DNA from 2 places in the Sphaerotilus montanus genome. Region 2 is predicted to be linked to the other one. Evidence: riboswitches for the same ligand, from Rfam matches in the RefSeq annotation. Region 2 holds a riboswitch; the other holds the start of a gene.
What was found. A riboswitch is a leader RNA that binds a small molecule or an ion and turns the genes downstream of it on or off. The one in region 2 is predicted to bind glycine.
Positions count from the first base shown of each region.

Region 1: another riboswitch for glycine. It lies ahead of gcvT (glycine cleavage system aminomethyltransferase GcvT); the one in region 2 lies ahead of BDD16_RS19645 (D-amino acid dehydrogenase).

Region 1 is NZ_JACCFH010000001.1:3,541,670-3,550,896, forward strand. Features, by position in the region: gene BDD16_RS16150 (COG4315 family predicted lipoprotein) at 1-120, shown strand, start outside; gene BDD16_RS16155 (RNA polymerase sigma factor) at 142-717, shown strand; gene BDD16_RS16160 (anti-sigma factor family protein) at 736-1,611, shown strand; gene gcvP (aminomethyl-transferring glycine dehydrogenase) at 1,627-4,539, opposite strand; gene gcvH (glycine cleavage system protein GcvH) at 4,629-5,000, opposite strand; gene gcvT (glycine cleavage system aminomethyltransferase GcvT) at 5,063-6,196, opposite strand; glycine riboswitch at 6,256-6,395, opposite strand; glycine riboswitch at 6,408-6,513, opposite strand; gene BDD16_RS23075 (nuclear transport factor 2 family protein) at 6,536-6,922, opposite strand; partial or broken gene BDD16_RS16180 (NADPH-dependent 2,4-dienoyl-CoA reductase) at 7,034-9,052, opposite strand; gene BDD16_RS16185 (PadR family transcriptional regulator) at 9,161-9,227, shown strand, end outside.
Region 2 is NZ_JACCFH010000001.1:4,311,693-4,320,919, forward strand. Features, by position in the region: gene BDD16_RS19630 (LysR family transcriptional regulator) at 1-26, opposite strand, end outside; gene BDD16_RS19635 (Bug family tripartite tricarboxylate transporter substrate binding protein) at 156-1,160, shown strand; gene BDD16_RS19640 (M20 aminoacylase family protein) at 1,186-2,388, shown strand; glycine riboswitch at 2,485-2,574, shown strand; glycine riboswitch at 2,581-2,678, shown strand; gene BDD16_RS19645 (D-amino acid dehydrogenase) at 2,715-3,971, shown strand; gene BDD16_RS19650 (DUF924 family protein) at 4,024-4,605, opposite strand; gene BDD16_RS19655 (DUF1993 domain-containing protein) at 4,710-5,234, shown strand; gene BDD16_RS19660 (cytochrome b/b6 domain-containing protein) at 5,219-5,887, opposite strand; gene BDD16_RS19665 (diheme cytochrome c) at 5,884-6,354, opposite strand; gene BDD16_RS19670 (DUF1924 domain-containing protein) at 6,404-6,847, opposite strand; gene BDD16_RS19675 (PepSY domain-containing protein) at 6,971-7,342, shown strand; gene BDD16_RS19680 (response regulator transcription factor) at 7,346-8,002, shown strand; gene BDD16_RS19685 (sensor histidine kinase) at 8,018-9,227, shown strand, end outside.

The DNA of each region.
Region 1 (9,227 bases), 770 kb from region 2:
GACGGCTCGCGCCAGTGGGCCTACAAGGGCCAGCCGCTCTACACCTGGGTCAAGGACATGAAGGCCGGCGACACCACTGGCGACGGCTTCAACAGCGTCTGGCACATCGCCCGTCCCTGAACGCGACCGCCCGCCGCCGCTGTGGCCGAACCCGATCTGCCGGACCTGATCGTGCACCTGCCGCGCCTGCGGCGGTATGCGCGCGCACTGACGGGCGACGCCGCCAGCGCCGACGATCTGGTGCAGGACACGCTGGAGCGCGCCTGGGCGCGGCTGCACCAGTGGCGTGCGCCGGCGGAGGACGACCCGGCGGATCCGTCCGAACGGCTGCGGGCCTGGCTGTTCACGTTGATGCACAACGTCCACGTGAACCAGTTGCGCCAGCACCGCCTGCCCACCGATCCACTGGACGAGCTGCAGGACGATCCGGCGCTGCCCGTGGTCAGCGGCGGGCAGCTGGAGACGCTGGCGCTGCGCGACATCCACGCGGCGCTGGCGGGCCTGCCGCTGCCGCAGCGCGAGGTGCTGCTGCTGGTCGGGCTGGAGGAATTCAGCTATGCCGAGGCGGCGGCCGTGCTCGATGTGCCGGTGGGCACCGTGATGTCGCGGCTGTCGCGGGCGCGGGCGGCGATGCGGGTGGCCTTGTCGCATCCGGTGGCCACGCCGCGGCAGGGCGTGGCGGCGGGCTGGAACGTGGTGAAGCAGGTGGTGAAGTGACGGAGTCAAGTGAACACCATGACCGCTGACGTTCAAGCCGACGAACTGCACGCCTACGCCGACGGCCGCCTGCCGCCCGAGCGCCGGCTGGCGGTGCAGGCCTGGCTGGCCGCGCATCCGGACGAGGCGGCGCAGGTGCGCCAGTGGCAGTCGCTGAACCAGGCGCTGCACCTGGGGTTCGACGACGTGCTCAACGAGCCGCTGCCGCTGCGACTGGTCCGCGCCGCGCAGGGGGGGGCGCCGACGTCGGTGTCGCCGCCGCAGTCGGGCAACGCTGGCCGCTGGCGTCTGTGGTCGCGGGCTGGCTCGGGCCGCGCCGCCACCGCCGCGCTGGTCTGCGGGCTGGTCGGACTCGCCGTGGGCGGTGGTCTGGGCTACCGGCTTGGCCAAGGTGGGCAGACGGCCGGCGTCACGGCCGCCGCCTCTGGCCGCTTCGTCCACGACGCCGCGCTGGCGCATGCCGTCTACACACCCGAGCAGCGCCATCCGGTCGAGGTCGATGCCCGGCAGGTGGACCACCTTGTCGCCTGGCTGTCCAAGCGGCTCGGCACGCCGCTGCACGCGCCGCAACTCGCGCCACTGGGCTACGAGCTGCTGGGCGGGCGCCTGCTCGCGGCAGGGGAAGGGCCGGTCGCGCAGTTCATGTACCAGAACGCGGCAGGCGCCCGGCTGACGCTCTACGTGCGCCGCGCCGCGCCGGCCGGGGTCATGCCCGCGGACACGCTGACCGCCTTCCAGGTGGCCCGGGAAGGCGATGTCGAGGTCTTCTACTGGGTCGAGGACGGCTTCGGCTACGCGCTGTCGGGCCGGGTCGCGCGGCCGCAGCTGCAGGCCGTGGCCGAAGCGGTGTACCACCAGCTCACGGCCCCGCCCGCTGCAGCCTCGGCGCCCTAGCGGGCGCGCGGTGCCTCATTCGCCGGCGTAGTCGCCCACCGGCAGGCACGAGCAGAACAGGTTCCGGTCCCCGTGGACGTTGTCCACGCGCCCGACCGGCGACCAGTACTTGCCGCGGCGCAGGCTCGCCACCGGGTAAGCGGCGGTTTCACGGGCGTAGGCGTGGGTCCAGTCGTTGGCGAGCAGGCTGGCCGCCGTGTGCGGGGCGTTTTTCAGCGGGTTGTCCTCGCGCGGCCAGGCGCCGGATTCGACCTGCGCGATCTCGCCGCGGATGGCGATCATCGCGTCGCAGAAACGGTCCAGCTCGGCCAGCGGCTCGCTCTCGGTCGGCTCCACCATCAGCGTGCCGGCGACGGGGAAGCTCAGCGTCGGGGCGTGGAAGCCATAGTCGATCAGCCGCTTGGCCACGTCCTCGGCGCTGACGCCGGACGAGTCCTTGAGCGGGCGCAGGTCGAGGATGCACTCGTGTGCCACGCCGCCGCCCTTCACGCCGTCGATGCCGCCGCTGAAGTGGATGTCGTAGTGGTCGGCCAGTCGGGCGGCGATGTAGTTGGCACTCAGGATCGCGATTTCGGTCGCCGACTTCAGGCCATCCGCGCCCATCATGCGGATGTACATCCACGAGATCGGCAGCACCGCTGCGTTGCCCAGCGGCGCGGCCGACACGGCGCCGACGCCCCCAGCGCGCTTTTCACCGGCCGTCGCATGGCCCGGCAGGAACGGCACGAGGTCTTCCACGACGCAGACCGGCCCGACGCCCGGCCCGCCACCGCCGTGCGGGATGCAGAAGGTCTTGTGCAGGTTCAGGTGCGACACATCGCCGCCGAACTCGCCCGGCGCGGCCAGCCCGACCAGCGCGTTCATGTTCGCGCCGTCCACGTAGACCCGCCCGCCATGCGCATGCACGATCTCGCACAGCGTGCGCACCTGCGGCTCGAACACGCCGTAGGTCGAGGGGTAGGTGATCATGATCGCGGCCAGATCGGCGGCGTGCTTGCCGCACTTGGCGCGCAGGTCGTCCAGATCGACGTTGCCACCCGCCTCGCACTTGACGACGACGACCTGCATCCCGGCCATCTGTGCCGAGGCCGGGTTGGTGCCGTGGGCACTTTCCGGGATCAGGCAGACCTTGCGGTGGGCGTCGCCGCGCGAAGCGTGCCAGCCCATGATGGCAAGCAGGCCGGCGTATTCACCTTGCGAGCCGGCGTTCGGCTGCAGGCTGATGCCGCTGTAGCCGGTGGCTTGGGCGAGCCAGCCGGTGAGCTGCGTGTTCAGTGCGGCGTAGCCGGCGAGCTGTTCGGCGGGCGCGAAGGGGTGGATGTGCGCGAACTCGGGCCAGGTGATCGGGATCATCTCCGAGGTCGCATTGAGCTTCATCGTGCAGGAACCCAGCGGGATCATGCTGCGATCCAGCGCCAGATCCTTGTCCGAGAGCATGCGGATGTAGCGCAGCATCTCGGTCTCGCTGTGGTGCGTGTTGAAGACCGGGTGCGTCAGGTAGTCGCTGGTGCGCTGCAGCGCGGCGGGGATCATCGGCGTCACCGTGTCGGCGTACTGCGCGATGGTCGGCGTGACGTTGCCTTGGGCGAAGACGGCCCACAGCGCCTCGACATCGGCGCGGGTGCTGGTCTCGTCCAGGCTGATGCCGAGCGTGTCGGCGCTCGCGGCACGCAGGTTGCGGCCCGACGCGACGGCAGCGGCCATCAGCGCGTCACGGCGCTCACCGGCTTCGACGTGCAGCGTGTCGAAGGCTGTGTCGTGCAGCAGGCGCCAGCCCATTGCCTTCAGCCCTTCGGCCAGGATCGCGGTCAGCACGGCCACGCGCTGCGCGATGCGCTTCAGGCCGGCCGGGCCGTGGTAGACCGCGTAGAGGCTCGCGACGACGGCGGGCAGCACCTGCGCGGTGCAGATGTTCGACGTGGCCTTCTCGCGGCGGATGTGCTGCTCGCGGGTCTGCAGCGCGAGGCGGTAGGCGGGCGCGCCGTGGCTGTCGACGCTGACGCCGACCAGCCGGCCGGGCAGCGAGCGCTTGAAGGCGTCTTGCGTGGCCAGATACGCGGCGTGCGGGCCGCCGGCGCCCATCGGCATGCCGAAGCGCTGGGTCGAACCGAACGCGATGTCCGCGCCGAGTTCACCCGGCGAGACCAGCAGCGTCAGCGCCAGCAGGTCCGCGCCGACGATGGCCATGGCGCCTGCGGCGTGCGCGGCGTCGATGATCGGCTTCAGGTCGCGCAGTTGGCCGTTGACGCCGGGGTATTGCAGCAGCACGCCGAACGCGGGTGCGGCGGCCAGCGAGGCGGCGATCTCGGTCGCGTGGACCTGGTCGACCGTGATGCCCAGCGGCTTGGCGCGGGTGCGGATGACTTCGAGCGACTGCGGCAGCACGTCGTGCGCGACGACGAAGCGCGTGGCCTTCGACTTGCCCACGCGGGCGGCCAGCGTCATCGCTTCGGCGGCGGCGGTGGCCTCGTCGAGCATCGAGGCGTTGGCGATCGCCATGCCGGTCAGATCGGTGACCATGGTCTGGAAGTTGACCAGCGCCTCCATGCGGCCCTGGCTGATCTCGGCTTGATACGGCGTGTAGGCGGTGTACCAGGCGGGGTTTTCGAGCACGTTGCGCAGGATGACGCCGGGCGTGAGCGTGCCGAAGTAGCCGCAGCCGAGGTGGCTGGTCAGCACGCGGTTCTGCGCCGCGAGCGCCTTGAGTTCGGCCAGCGCCTGCGCCTCGCTCAGCGGGGCGGGCAGCTCCATCGGCGTGGGGCGGGCGATCGCGCGCGGAATGATCGCGTCGATCAGCGCGCGGCGGCTGGCCGGGCCGATGGCCGCCAGCATGCGCGCCTCGTCGGCCGCGTCCGGGCCGATGTGGCGGGCGGTGAATTCGCTGGCGTTTTCCAGATCGGCGAGGCGGGGCAGGGCGGTGTGTGGCATGGCGGCGGGGCTTCGGGGCGGCGGTTCAGGCAAAGGCGCGGCCTCGACCAGGCGGGATGCGCGGTCGGACGGCGTGGTTGGCGGGTGGATCAGCCCTGGGTGAGGGCGTCGTAAGCGGTGGTGTCCATCAGCGCGTCGAGCTGCGAGGCGTCCGACAGCTTCATCTTGAAGAACCAGCCGGCGCCCAGCGGGTCGGTGTTGGCCAGCGAGGGATCGTCGCGCAGGGCTTCGTTGACTTCGGTGACTTCGCCCGACAGCGGGGCGTAGACGTCGGCGGCGGCCTTGACCGACTCGACCACGCCGGCGACGTCGCCTTGCGCGAAGGTGGTGCCGACGGCCGGCAGGTCGACGAACACCACGTCACCGAGGGCGTCCTGGGCATGGACCGTGATGCCGACCACGGCAGCAGCGGTGTCGTCGGCGTTGATCCATTCGTGGTCGGCGGTGAACTTGAGGGACATGGTCGGGCTCCTGGGGAAAGGCAATCAAAATCAAAAGCGGGGGACGGTGAAGCGCCAGCGCCTCAGCCGCGGAAGTATCGGTGAGGCGCGAACGGCATGGCCGTGACCCGCATCGGCACGCGCTTGCCGCGCACCTCGGCGAACAGCTCGCTGCCGATGCCGGCGTGGTTGGCGGCGACGTAGCCCATCGCGATCGGCTGGCCGACCGTGGGGCCGACGGTGCCGCTGGTGACGCGGCCGACCGGGTGGCCGTGGCCGTCGACCAGCGGCGCGCCTTCGCGGACGGGTGTGCGCTCCAGCCCGGTCAGCCCGATGCGCCTGGTGGCCACACCTTGGGTGAGCTGCGCGCCGAGGGCGTCCTGGCCCGGGTAGCCGCCTGCGCGCGCACCGCCGGGGCGGCGCACCTTCTGGATCGCCCAGGTCAGGCCGGCTTCCACCGGGGTGGTCGCGGTGTCGATGTCATGGCCGTAGAGGCACAGCCCGGCTTCCAGGCGCAGCGTGTCGCGCGCGCCCAGACCGGCGGCTTCCACTTCGGGCTGGGCCAGCAGCGTGCGGGCCAGCGCGATGGCGTGGGTCGCGGGCACGGAGATCTCGAAGCCGTCCTCGCCGGTGTAGCCCGAGCGGGTGACGAAGCAGTCGGTGCCGGCGAGCGCGAAGTGGCCGCCGCTCATGAAGGTCAGCGCCGCGACGCCGCCATTGATCCGCGCCAGCGCATCGACCGCCTTCGGTCCCTGCAGCGCCAGCAGCGCGTGGTCCGGCATCGGCACGATCTGGCAGCGGTGGCCGATCTCGGTGACGAGGTGGCGCGTGTCGGCGTCCTTGCAACCGGCGTTGACGACGAGTAAGAGGTCGTCCGCGCGGCGGGTGATCATCAGGTCGTCGAGCAGGCCGCCCGCGGCGTTGGTGAAGAAGGCGTAGCGCTGCTTGCCGACCGGCAGGTCCAGCACGTCCTGCGGCACCAGCGACTCCAGCGCGGCGGCGGCGTCCGGGCCGACCAGGCGCAACTGGCCCATGTGCGAGACGTCGAACAGCGCGGCCGATGCGCGGCACTGGCGGTGCTCGGTGATGATGCCGGCGGGGTACTGGACCGGCATTGCATAGCCGGCGAAGGGCACCATGCGGGCGCCCAGTTCCAGATGGAGTTCGTGCAGCGGCGTCTGCAGCAGCGGCGAGGAGGAGGTGGCGTCGGCGGACATGGACAGGCTCTAGAAGGGCAACTGATCTTGAAAGGATCGGTCCACCGATGGTCGGTGGTGGTGCCCTCGCTGTCCGCTTTACCTGAGAGATTGACGCGGCCCCGGTGTGGCCGGTGCCGCGCTTGCCCCTTCGGTGGACCGCGATCGCCGCCGACCTGTGGGTCGACGCAGCGCGCGGTCTCTCTCCAGTGAGGTGACGCCGCCCTGCGGGCGACGTTTGCCAGTCCTTTTGCCTGAGCGTTCGAAACCCCGTTTCAAGGGGGCCTCTGCGCCTTCGGCGGCCGGCTCGGGGCGCGGCTCTCTCCTGGCGGCGTGCAGTTTAACCGCAGATTCGCCGTTTCAGGCGGCCGGTTTCGCGGCTTTGTAAGCGGCCAGGTACGGCGCCAGCCGCTGTCCCATCTCGTCGCCGAGCGCCTGCAGCCCGCTCATCGGGCGCACCATCACCTCGAACTCGGTGATCTTGCCCTCCGCATCGAACTGGATCACGTCCACGCCCTTGAGCGACTTGCCGTTGACGCTGGCGCTGAACTCCAGCGTCACGCTCAGGCCGTCGGCGCTGGCCATCTCGCGGTGGTAGGTGAAGTCCTCGAACACCTTGGCCACGGTGGACAGGATCAGTTGCACCACCTGCGCGCCGGGGTAGGGCGTGTGGGCCATCGGCGAGCGGAAGACCACCTTGCGGTGCAGGATCGCGCCGAGTTCGCTCAGGTCGCCCTGCGCAACCATGCGGTGCCAGTGCGCGAGGCTTTTGGCGACGGCGGCCGGCAGGCGCTCGGACAGCGTGGCGACGGGTGCGGCCTGCGCGCTCGCCTCGGCCGCCGCGGGGTCGAAGCCCAGCGCCAGCTCGGTGCCCTGCTTGATCGCGCGCTTGGCGTCCAGCTCGGCGGCCACGTCCGCGCCGCCGATCAGGTGGACGCTGCAGCCCGCCGCCTGCAGCGCGGCCTGCAGTTCGCGCTGCGGATCCTGCCCCGCGCACAGCACGACCGTGTCCACCGGCAGCGTCATCTCGCGCTCGCCGACCGTGATGTGCAGCCCGTCGTCGTCGATGCGCCGGTAGGTCACGCCGGGCACCATCTCGACCTGCCGGTTCTTCAGCGAGGTGCGGTGGATCCAGCCCGTGGTCTTGCCCAGGCCGTCGCCCACCTTGCTCGCCTTGCGCTGCAGCAGCATCACCTGGCGCGGGTTCGGTTCGATGTGCGCCGGGGTCAGGCCGCCGCGGTGGGCGTAGGCCGTGTCCACGCCCCATTCGGCGAAGAACTTGGCCTTGTCGAGGCTCGGGCTGGTGCCTTCATGCAGCAGGTATTCCGCCACGTCGAAGCCGATGCCGCCCGCGCCGATCAGCGCCACGTTCCGCCCCACGGCGCACTTGTCGCGCAGCACGTCGAGGTAGCCGACCACTTTCGGGTGGTCGATGCCGGGGATGTCGGGCGTGCGCGGCGTGACGCCGGTGGCGAGCACGACATGCTGGAAGCCGGCGTCCACCAGTTCCTGCGCCGCAACCCGGTGGTTCAGCTTCAGCGTCACGCCGGTCAGCGCAATCTGTTTGCCGAAGTAGCGCAAGGTTTCGTAGAACTCTTCCTTGCCCGGCACCTGCTTGGCGATGTTGAACTGCCCGCCGATCTCGCTGCCCGCGTCGAACAGCGTCACGTCGAAGCCGCGCCGCGCCGCCGTCGTCGCAAACGCCAGCCCCGCCGGCCCAGCACCGACCACGGCGACACGGGCCTTCGTCGTGGCGGGGCGCTCGATCAGGATCGTCTCGTGGCAGGCGCGCGGGTTCACCAGGCATGAGGTGATCTTGCCGCCGAAGGTGTGGTCGAGGCAGGCTTGGTTGCAGCCGATGCAGGTGTTGATCTCGTCGGCCCGGCCCTCGGCGGCCTTGCGCACGAAATCGGCGTCGGCGAGGAAGGGCCGCGCCATCGAGACCATGTCGGCCATGCCGTCGGCCAGGATCTGCTCGGCGACTTCGGGTGTGTTGATGCGGTTGGTGGTGATCAGCGGGATGCCGACCTTGCCCTTGAGCCCTTGGGTCACCCAGGCGAAGGCGGCGCGTGGCACCTTGGTGGCGATGGTCGGGATGCGGGCCTCGTGCCAGCCGATGCCGGTGTTGAGGATCGTGACGCCCGCGGCTTCCAGCGCCTGTGCGAGCTGAATGACTTCCTCCTGCGTCGAGCCGCCTTCGACCAGATCCAGCATCGACAGCCGGAAGATGAGGATGAACTCGGCGCCGACCCGCGCCCGCGTGCGGCGAACGATCTCCAGCGCAAAACGGATGCGGTTTTCATACGCGCCGCCCCATTCGTCGTCGCGCTGGTTGGTCTGCGCGGCGATGAACTCGTTGATCAGGTAGCCCTCGGAGCCCATGATCTCTACCCCGTCGTAGCCGGCGCTTTGCGCGAGGGCGGCGGCGCGGGCGTAGTCCTCGATGGTCTGCTCGATCTCGTCGCCGGTCAACGCACGCGGGCGGAATGGGCTGATCGGTGCCTTCAGCGCGCTGGGGGCGACCAGCTCGGGGTGGTAAGCGTAGCGGCCGAAATGCAGGATCTGCATCGCGATCTTGCCGCCCGCGTCATGCACGGCCTGCGTCACGACCTTGTGCTTGTCGGCCTCGGCCTGCGTCGTCATGCAGGCGCCGCCGGGCATCGGGCGGCCCGCATCGTTGGGCGCGATGCCGCCGGTGACGATCAGGCCGACGCCGCCGCGGGCGCGCTCGGCGTAGAACGCGGCCATGCGGGCAAAGCCGTCTTTCGCTTCCTCCAGCCCGACGTGCATGGAACCCATGAGCACGCGGTTCTTCAGCGTGGTGAAGCCGAGGTCGAGCGGGGCGAGCAGGTGGGGATAGGCGGTGGTCGTTGTCATGGCGTGTCCTTGCTATGCAACCAGTTGCATGGATGGCGCAGTGTAGGCAGGTGGCGGCGACTATGCAACGGGTTGCATGGTTTTCCCGAGGCCCGTAGACTGCGCCGCATGTCCCTGTCCCACGCCGTGCTCACTTCGCTGATCGAGAAAGCCTCGTCCGGCTACGACCTCGCGC
Region 2 (9,227 bases):
AGGTGCTTGAGTTGAACCAGCGTCATGCTGCGTGCCTCGGCGTTCAAACCATGAGTCAAATGCATCATAAATCTTAAAACAATGCATTGGACGCCTAGTTCTTCGGGTTCTACGATGAAGCATCACCCCACGAACCGCCCTCCGGAGCACAGTCCATGCACCCCAAGCGCTTTTCCCTCCGCGCCCTTGTCCTGCTCGCCGGCCTGACTCTGGTCAGTGCCTCCGCCGTGGCGCAGACCTTCCCGAGCAAACAGGTCAACCTGATGGTGCCGTACCCGGCGGGCGGACTCTCGGACGTGATCGCGCGCATCGTCGAGAAGCCGCTGACCCGGGCGCTCGGCCAGCAGGTCATCGTCGAGAACCTCGGCGGTGTCAGCGGGGCGCTGGCCGCGCAGAAGGTGCTGGCAGCGCCTGCGGACGGACACCTCGTATTCCAGGGCTCCCCCAACGAGCTGATCCTCGCACCGCTGGCCAACGCGGCGGTGAAGTTCAAGTCGGAAGACTTTCGCCTCGTGCAGATGATCGGCGTTTCTCCGATCACGATCCACGCCCGCAAGGGACTGCCAGCGAACAACGTCGACGAGCTGGTCGCACTGGCCAGGAAATCAGCCGCAGCGGGCAAGCCACTCACCTACGGCAGTGTCGGCTACGGCTCGTTCTACCACGTGCTCGGCGCGCATTTCGCGCAGACCATCGGGGCGGAGATGGTGCACGTCCCGTACAAGGGGGCCGCGCCGCTGCTGCAGGACATGGGCGGCGATCTGGTGGACATCTCCGTGCTGGTCACCGGACTGCAGTCGGCCGGTCTGGCCGACCAGGGGCGGCTGAAGATCCTCGGCACGCTGGCGCCCGCGGGCAAGGTCGAAGTGCCGTTCCTCAAGGCCTACCCGAGCATCAACGACAGCAAGAGCGTCAAGGGCTTCGCCTACAACATCTGGACCGGCTATCTGGTCAGGAAGGACACGCCGGAGCCGGTGGTGCAGGCGCTGAACAAGGCACTGACGACGGTACTGGGCGATCCGGTGGTGCGGGCCGAGCTGGAAAAGCAGGGGCTGATGGTCGCCACGCCGCTGTCGGTGGCCGACGCAGCGCGTGAATACGAGACGCTGACCACCAGCTTCCGCGCCATCGCCAAGGCCATCAAGCTCGAAGCGCAGTGACGCGCGGCCGAGAACGAGCCACGCCATGACCTACCTGCTCGACGCACTGCGCACCCGGATCGGCGAATTTGTCCACCTGCGCCGCGACCTCCACCAGCACCCCGAACTCGCCTTCGAGGAGCACCGCACCGCCGCACTCGTCGCCGACAAGCTCGAAGGCTGGGGTTACACGGTCGAACGCGGTGTCGGCGGCACGGGCGTGGTCGGTCGTCTGGTGCGCGGCACGGGATCGCGGCGGCTCGGGCTGCGCGCGGACATGGACGCGCTGCCGATCGACGAGACCTCCGGCGTCGCATGGGCCAGCACCCGGCCCGGCCTGATGCACGCCTGCGGCCACGACGGCCACACCGCGATGCTGCTGGCCGCGGCGCGCCACCTCGCCGAACACGGCAGCTTCGATGGCACGCTGCACCTGGTCTTCCAGCCCGCCGAAGAGGGCGGGGGCGGCGCCCTGCGGATGATGTCGGACGGACTGTTCGAGCGCTACCCGTGCGACGCTGTCTTCGCGATGCACAACATGCCCGGCATCGCGCAAGGCCACCTTGTCTTCCGTGACGGCGCCGCGATGGCGTCCTCCGACTACGCGACCATCACGATCGAGGGCGTCGGCGGCCACGGCGCGATGCCCCACCGCGCCGCCGACCCGATCGTCGCCGCGGCCAGCCTCGTGATGGCGCTGCAGACCATCGTCTCGCGCAATGTCGATCCGCTGCACGCGGCGGTGGTGACGGTCGGCGCGCTGCAGGCCGGTCAGGCGAACAACGTGATCCCGGCCAGCGCGCGGCTGGAGCTGAGCATGCGGGCGCTGGACCGCGAGGTGCGGGCGCTGCTGGAGCGGCGCATCCGGGCGCAGGTCGCGGCGCAGGCGGAGAGCTTCGGCTGCACGGCGCGCATCGACTGGCGTCCCGGCTACGCGGTGCTGGTCAACACGCCGGCCGAAACCGCGTTTGCCCGCGAGGTAGCACTCGACCTGCTCGGCCCCGACAAGGTCACGCTGAACGGCCCGCCGCTGACCGGCAGCGAGGATTTTGCGTTCATGCTGGAGCGCGTGCCAGGCAGCTACCTGCTGATCGGCAACGGGCTGGGGGAGCAGGGCGGCGGCGGCGACAGCCCGGCCGCGTCGGCCTGCATGGTCCACAACCCGGGCTACGACTTCAACGACGCGAACCTGCCGGTCGGCGCCGCCTACTGGGTGCGGCTGGCCGAGCGGTTCCTGGTGAAAGAATGACCCACCCACCCCCGTCATCCTCGCGAAAGCGAGGGCCCACCCGACCAGTGGGTTCCCGCTTTCGCGGGAATGACGGGAGCGGTTGATCGATAGAATCGATTCACAGCAGGAGAGCACCGGCCCCGAGCCGGTCACCGAAGGCGCAAACTCCCATGAACGCTCAGGTCCACGCACTGCAAGCACACACGCCGTCTGGAGAGACTCCACGCCCGCACCACGGGGGGTGAAGCACCGAAGGAGCAAGGCACCGGGACCGTCCCGGCGCTGAATCTCTCAGGTACCAAGGACAGGGGGAGCGGCATGACCAGCGCGCAAGCGTCTTTCTCATGCAAGTCATCGTCCTCGGTGCCGGCCTGCTCGGCACCACGTCCGCCCATTTCCTGCGCCAGCTCGGCCACGACGTCACCGTCATCGACCGGCAGGCCGCGCCCGCCGCCGAAACCAGCTTCGCCAACGGCGGCCAGATCTCCGTCAGCCACGCCGAGCCATGGGCCAACCCCTCCGCGCCGCTCAAGGTGCTGCAGTGGCTGGGCAAGGAAGACGCGCCGCTGCTGTTCCGCCTGCGCGCCGATCCGCAGCAGTGGCGCTGGGGCCTGCAGTTCCTGCGCGAATGCACGCCCGCCCGCACCCGCCACAACATCGCGCAGATCGTCCGCCTGGGCACCTACAGCCGCGACACGCTGCAGCAACTGCGGCGCGACCTCGGCCTGCAATACGACCAGCGCACCCAGGGCATCCTGCACTTCTACACCAGCCAGAAGGAGTTCGACGCCGCCGAAGCCCCCGCGGCGCAGATGCGCGATCTGGGCTGCGACCGGCGCGTGATCTCGGCGGACGAAGCCGTGCGGCTGGAGCCGGCGCTGCGCCACATCCGGCCGCAGCTGGCCGGGGCGACCTTCACCTCGGAAGACGAGTCGGGCGATGCGCGCCAGTTCACGCTCGCGCTGGCCGAGCGCTGCCGGCAGGACGGGGTGCGCTTCCTGATGGGGCACCACGTCATGGCGCTGCGCGAGGTGGGTGGCCGGATCGACCATGTCGAGGTGACCGATGCTGACGGGGCGTTCCAGCGGCTGCGCGCCGATGCGTTTGTCCTGGCCATGGGCAGCTTCAGCCCGCTGCTGGCACAGCCGCTGGGCATCCGGCTGCCGATCTACCCGGCCAAGGGCTACTCGGTGACGATGCCGGTGAAGGACGCGGCGATGGCGCACCAGGTCTCGCTGACCGACGACGAGTACAAGCTCGTCTTCTCGCGCCTGGGCGACCGCCTGCGCATCGCCGGCACGGCGGAGCTGAACGGCTACAGCCGCGACCTGAACCGCGTGCGCTGCGAGGCGATCGTGCGGCGCACGGAACAGCTTTTCCCCGGCGCGGGCGACACGGCGCAGGCGCAGTTCTGGACCGGCCTGCGCCCCGCGACACCGAGCAACGTGCCGATCATCGGCCAGTCCCGCGTCCCGAACCTGTTCCTCAACACCGGCCACGGCACGCTCGGCTGGACCCACGCCTGCGGCTCGGGCAAGAGCGTGGCGCGCATCGTCAGCGGACTGGCGCCGGAGCTGGAGTTCGCCTTCACGCGCCCCTGACCCCCACCCTCGTCATCCTCGCGAAAGCGAGGACCCACCCGCCACTCCCCCCTCAGAACCCCGAGCCAGGTTGCTTCAGGAACTCGGCTTCCTCGGCGGTATTCGTCCGGCCAAGCGCCGCATTCCGATGCGGAAACCGCCCGAACCGCGCCACGATCACCCGGTGCCGCTCGGCCCATTCCAGCAAGCCCGCCAGCGCCGGTTCGTCCCGGCCGAGCTGCGCGAACAGGCGGATCGACTCGTCCTGGTCGGCGAGCGCTTCTGCGTGCTCGAAGGGCAGGTAGACGAACTGGCGCTGCACCCCGGTCAGCGTCCTGTCCGCACCAGACGCGACCAGCGATTTCGCCAATGACAGCGCCCGCGGATCGCCCGCGAAGGCGCGCGGCGTGTCGCGGCCCGTGTTGCGGGTGAACTGGTCGAGGACGAGGATCAGCGCGAGCGTGCCGGTGGGGGTGGCGGTCCAGTCCTGCAGGCCGCAGGCAAGGGCTTCGTCGATCAGCGGGCCGAAGCGGCGGGCGATCTCGGCGTCGTGCTGGGGGTCCTTGCGGAACCACTCGGGGCGGGAGTGGATGTGGGCGGGGTCGGTGGCGGGGCCGAACCAGAAGTCGAGGATGGCGCTTGGGTTGGGTTGCATGGCGATCGATGGTACGACTGGTTTCACGATGGCAGGACTCTGCATCCACGAGAAAAAACTGCTAGCGTCGTGGACTGTCCCGAGTCACCACCAAGGAACCCCGCATGACCATCTCCATGTCCTCCGCCAGCCTCCCCGTCTTCACCACCATGCTGCGCAACCTGAGCCACTGCATGGACAAGGCCGAAGCGTCCGCCGCCGCCCGCAAGTTCGACGTGAACGTGCTGGTGCAGGCCCGCCTGGCGCCAGACATGCTGCCGTTCGCCTCGCAGGTGCGCATCGCCTGCGACGCCGCGAAGCTGGCCGCCGCGCGCCTCGGCGGCCTCGACGCCCCCAAGTTCGCCGACGACGAAACCACCTTCGCCCAACTGCAGGAGCGCATCGCCAGGACGCTGGCGTTCCTCGTCACCGTGCCGCCCACCGCCCTCGACGGCACCGAGGACAAGGACATCACCTTCCCCGTCGGCCGCGACGGCTCGACCCGCACGATGAAGGGCGAGGACTACCTGAAGCACTGGGCGCTGCCGAACGTGTTCTTCCACGTCACCACCGCCTACGCGCTGCTGCGCCACAACGGCGTGGACCTGGGCAAGGTGGATTACCTGGTGGGGGCTCAGGCTGCGGCCTGAACCAGCCAGAACCCGACCACCGCCGCGATCAGCAGCGCCGCCACGAACCCGTGGTTGCGCTGTGCCAGATCCGGGCCGGCGCCGGGAATCCGCCCGGTGAGCATCGGCCGCGCCGCATTGGTCCGGCGCAGCAGGCTCAGCAGCGCGATCAGGCCGATGTGCCCCAGCACCAGTGCCAGCATGCCGTTGGCGAACAGTTCGTGCGTTTCCTCCAGCACCTCGCCGACCAGATCGCCACCCCATTCGTTGTAGGTCGCGTAACCACTGAGCGTCAGTGGCACGACGGTCACCATCAGCGCCAGCACGGCCAGCGCCATGCCCAGGTTCTGCGCCTGCCGGCCGTTGAACTGCCCGGCGCGGGCGCTCGCCAGCCACGGCTTCAGCCCCGAGAGCTTGCGCAGCAGCAGCCCGAGCCGCGCTTGCCGCGGCCCGACCAGCCCCCACACGATGCGGAACGCCAGCAACCCGGCCAGCGTGTAGCCCAGCGTGACGTGCACCAGCCGCCAGTGCTCGGACTCGGCGGTCAGGTACGCGCCGGTGAAGCACAGCGCGAACAGCCAGTGGAAGACGCGGGTCGGCGCATCGGTGACACGGCGGGTCGGGGTGGTCGTGGTCGCGCCAGCAGAGGCAGCGTTCAGGGTGGAACTGGTCATTTCGGAATCCTCACGCGGTCTTCGTCGAAATCGCCCTTGTCGGCGCCAGCGTGGCAGGCCATGCAGTTGGACGCGCTCTTGATCGAGGCGCGTTTCCAGACGCTGGCGCCGACCTCGTCGTGCTGCCGGATGAACCAGGCGGAGCGGGTGATGCGGTCCTCGGGCGGCGGGGTGGCGCTGACGCGGCGGCCGGTGCCGGCGTTGTCGGTGAGCCAGCGGGTGATGAGCTTGACCGACGCGGCGTCGAGCGAGGCGTCCGTGCCGTAGTGCTTGTCCAGACCGCCCATCAAGCGCGTCCACGACGCCGCCGGCAGCATCCCGGGCGGGTAGGCCATGTGGCAGGCCGCGCATTCCTGCTGGTATTGCGGCAGGGTGGGCACGCGCAGGGCCCGGTGGTGGTCGTCGTCGGCGAATGCGGACGGTGCGAGCAGCGCGGTGGTCAGGAGCAGGGCGAGGGGTGGGCGCATGGGGTGGGTTCCCGCTTGCGCGGGAATGACGGTGAGGGGAACAGTGGGCTCAGCGCTTCTGGGCGATGAGGTAGGCGAGGACGTCGGCCTTTTCGGCGGCGCTGCACTCGCGGCTCACGACGTCCTTGCAGTTGCGGCGGAACCACTTGTCCACCTTGGCTTCGTCGGTGAAGGCCTTGGCGTTGAAGGCGGGGGCCATCGGGGCAATGGGCTTGCTGGTGCTGGCGTGCTTGCCTTCGGTGGTCGGCGGCGCGTTGTGGCAGGACGAGCAGGACCACTCGCCGCCGTGCTTGCTGGTGAAGAACACCCGCCCGCGTTCCGCACTGGCCGGCGCGCCAGCGGCCACGGTCCAGCGCTGGAGCTGGGCGTCGGGCGTCGTGTCACCCGCTTCGGCCGGCATCGCCAGCAGCAGCGAAGCGGCCACGGCCGCGAGGGCGGTGAGCGTGGTGCGGACCAGGTGGGGACGGGCGGAAGGGGTGCGGTAGGAGTGCATGGCTGCATTCTGGAAAACCGCGGCTGTACCTTGTCTGAATCGACCGTTTACCTGGGGTTCAGATTCGGATGTGGACAATCCGGGGTGCAAGTGCCGGACGGTCTGGCGCGGAAGGATCTCGGAATGTCGAAGCGGGCCCTGCAACAGCTGGGAATGGCGGCGGTGCTGATGGCGGCCTGCTGCAGTCCCGCCGTGTCCATCGCCCGCGAGCGGGACGACCATGAGCGCGCCCGGCAGGCGGTCGAGGCGGGCCAGATCCTGCCGCTCAAGGCGATCCTGGCGCGGGTGGAACGCGACATGCCGGGCGAGGTGCTCGAAGTCGAGCTGGAGCAGCAGGACAGCGGGGTCTGGATCTACGAACTCAAGGTGCTGCAACCCGGCGGTGTGCTGACCAAGCTCAAGCTGGACGCCCGAACCGGCGCCATGCTGAAGACCCGCGCCCAGCGCGCTGGCACCCGCGAACGCGGCCATGAACGCGATCGCGAAAGAGACTGATTGATGCGCATCCTGGTGGTGGAAGACGAAGCAACGCTCGCAGCCCAGCTGCAGCAGGCGCTGGCCGACGCCGGCTACACCAGCGAACTCAGCCGCGACGGGCGTGACGCCTGGTACCGCGGCGAGGTCGATGCCTTCGACGCGGTGGTGCTCGACCTGGGCCTGCCGGAGATCGACGGCCTGACCGTGCTGAAGCGCTGGCGCGCGGCGGGTCGGCGGATGCCGGTGCTGATCCTGACCGCGCGCGACAACTGGCACGAGAAGGTGACCGGCATCGACGCCGGGGCCGACGACTACCTGACCAAGCCCTTCCACATGGAAGAGCTGCTGGCCCGGCTGCGGGCGCTGATCCGGCGCGCGGCGGGGCAGGCCTCGGCGCAGCTGTGCTGCGGTGCGGTGCAGCTCGACACGCTGAGCGGCCGTGTCACGGTGGACGGACAGGCCGTGACGCTGACCAGCCACGAGTACAAGGTGCTCGCCTACCTGATGCACCGGCCGAACCGCATCGTCTCGCGCGTGGAGCTGATCGAGCACCTCTACGCGCAGGACTTCGACCGCGAGTCCAACACCATCGAGGTCTTCATCGGCCGGCTGCGGCGCAAGCTGCCAGCGGAGCTGATCGAGACCGTGCGCGGCCTGGGCTACCGCCTCAATGCATGACGGCGTGAACCGCCCATGAACCGGCTGTTCGGCGCCTCGCTGCGGGTGCGGCTGCTCATCGGCACGCTGCTGGGCGTGAGTGCGGCGCTGCTGGTGGCAGGACTGGTGCTGTCGAACCTGTTCCGCGAGCAGGTGGCGCGGCAGTTCCAGGCCGGCCTGCGGGTGCATCTGGACCAGCTCACCGCCAGCGTGGAGGCCGGCCCCGATGGCCAGCCCGTGCTCTCGGCCGCGCTGGTGGATGCGCGCTGGAACAAGCCGTACTCGGGCCTCTACTGGCAGGTCGACGGACTGCAGGGTGGCCGGACGGTGCCCGCGCTGCTGCGCTCGCGGTCGCTGTGGGATGCGACCTTGTCAGTGCCCGCGGACGTGCTGGCAGACGGCGAGGTCCACGTCCACGACATCACCGGGCCGGATGGGCTGGGCCTGCGGGTGCTCGAACGCGTGGTGCATCCGGACGACCGGCCTGCCACGTCCTGGCGCCTGAGCGTAGCGCAGGACACGCGCGAGCTGGACGAGGCGGTGTCGTCCTTCGTGGGCATGCTGGTGCTGTCGCTGGGCGTGCTCGCCGTGGCGCTGATGGCGGCTGCTGCTGCGCAGGTCGTCGTCGGGCTGGCGCCGCTGCGCAGTCTGCAGGCAGCGGTGTCTGCCTTGCGGGCCGGTCGGCTGCAGCGGCTGGAGGGCGATTTCCCGGCCGAGCTGCAACCGCTGGTGGACGATTTCAACGGCGTGCTCGACCAGAACACCCAGATCGTCGTGCGCGCCCGCACGCAGGCCGGCAACCTGGCCCACGCGATCAAGACGCCGCTGGCGGTGCTGTCCAACGCGGCGGCGCGCCCGGACACCGCACAGGGCGCGCTGGCGCGGCTGGTCGACGAGCAGGTGGCGCAGGCGCAGCGGCAGGTCAACTGGCACCTGTCACGGGCGCGGGCCGCGGCGGCAGTCGGTGTGCCGGGGGTGCGCACCCTGGTGTCCGCGGTGGCGGGGCCGCTGGTGAAGGTGATGGACCGGGTCCACGCCGGGCGCCATCTGGATTTCGACGACCGCACCGCCGACGTCCCGCTGTGGTTCGCCGGTGAAGAACAGGATCTGCAGGAGATGCTGGGCAACCTGCTCGACAACGCCTGCAAGTGGGCGCGCTCGTCGGTGCTGGTGGAGGTGTCGGCGACATCAGCGGAGAAGGGCGCGCCACGGCCCTGTCTGCAGATCACGGTCGAAGACGACGGGC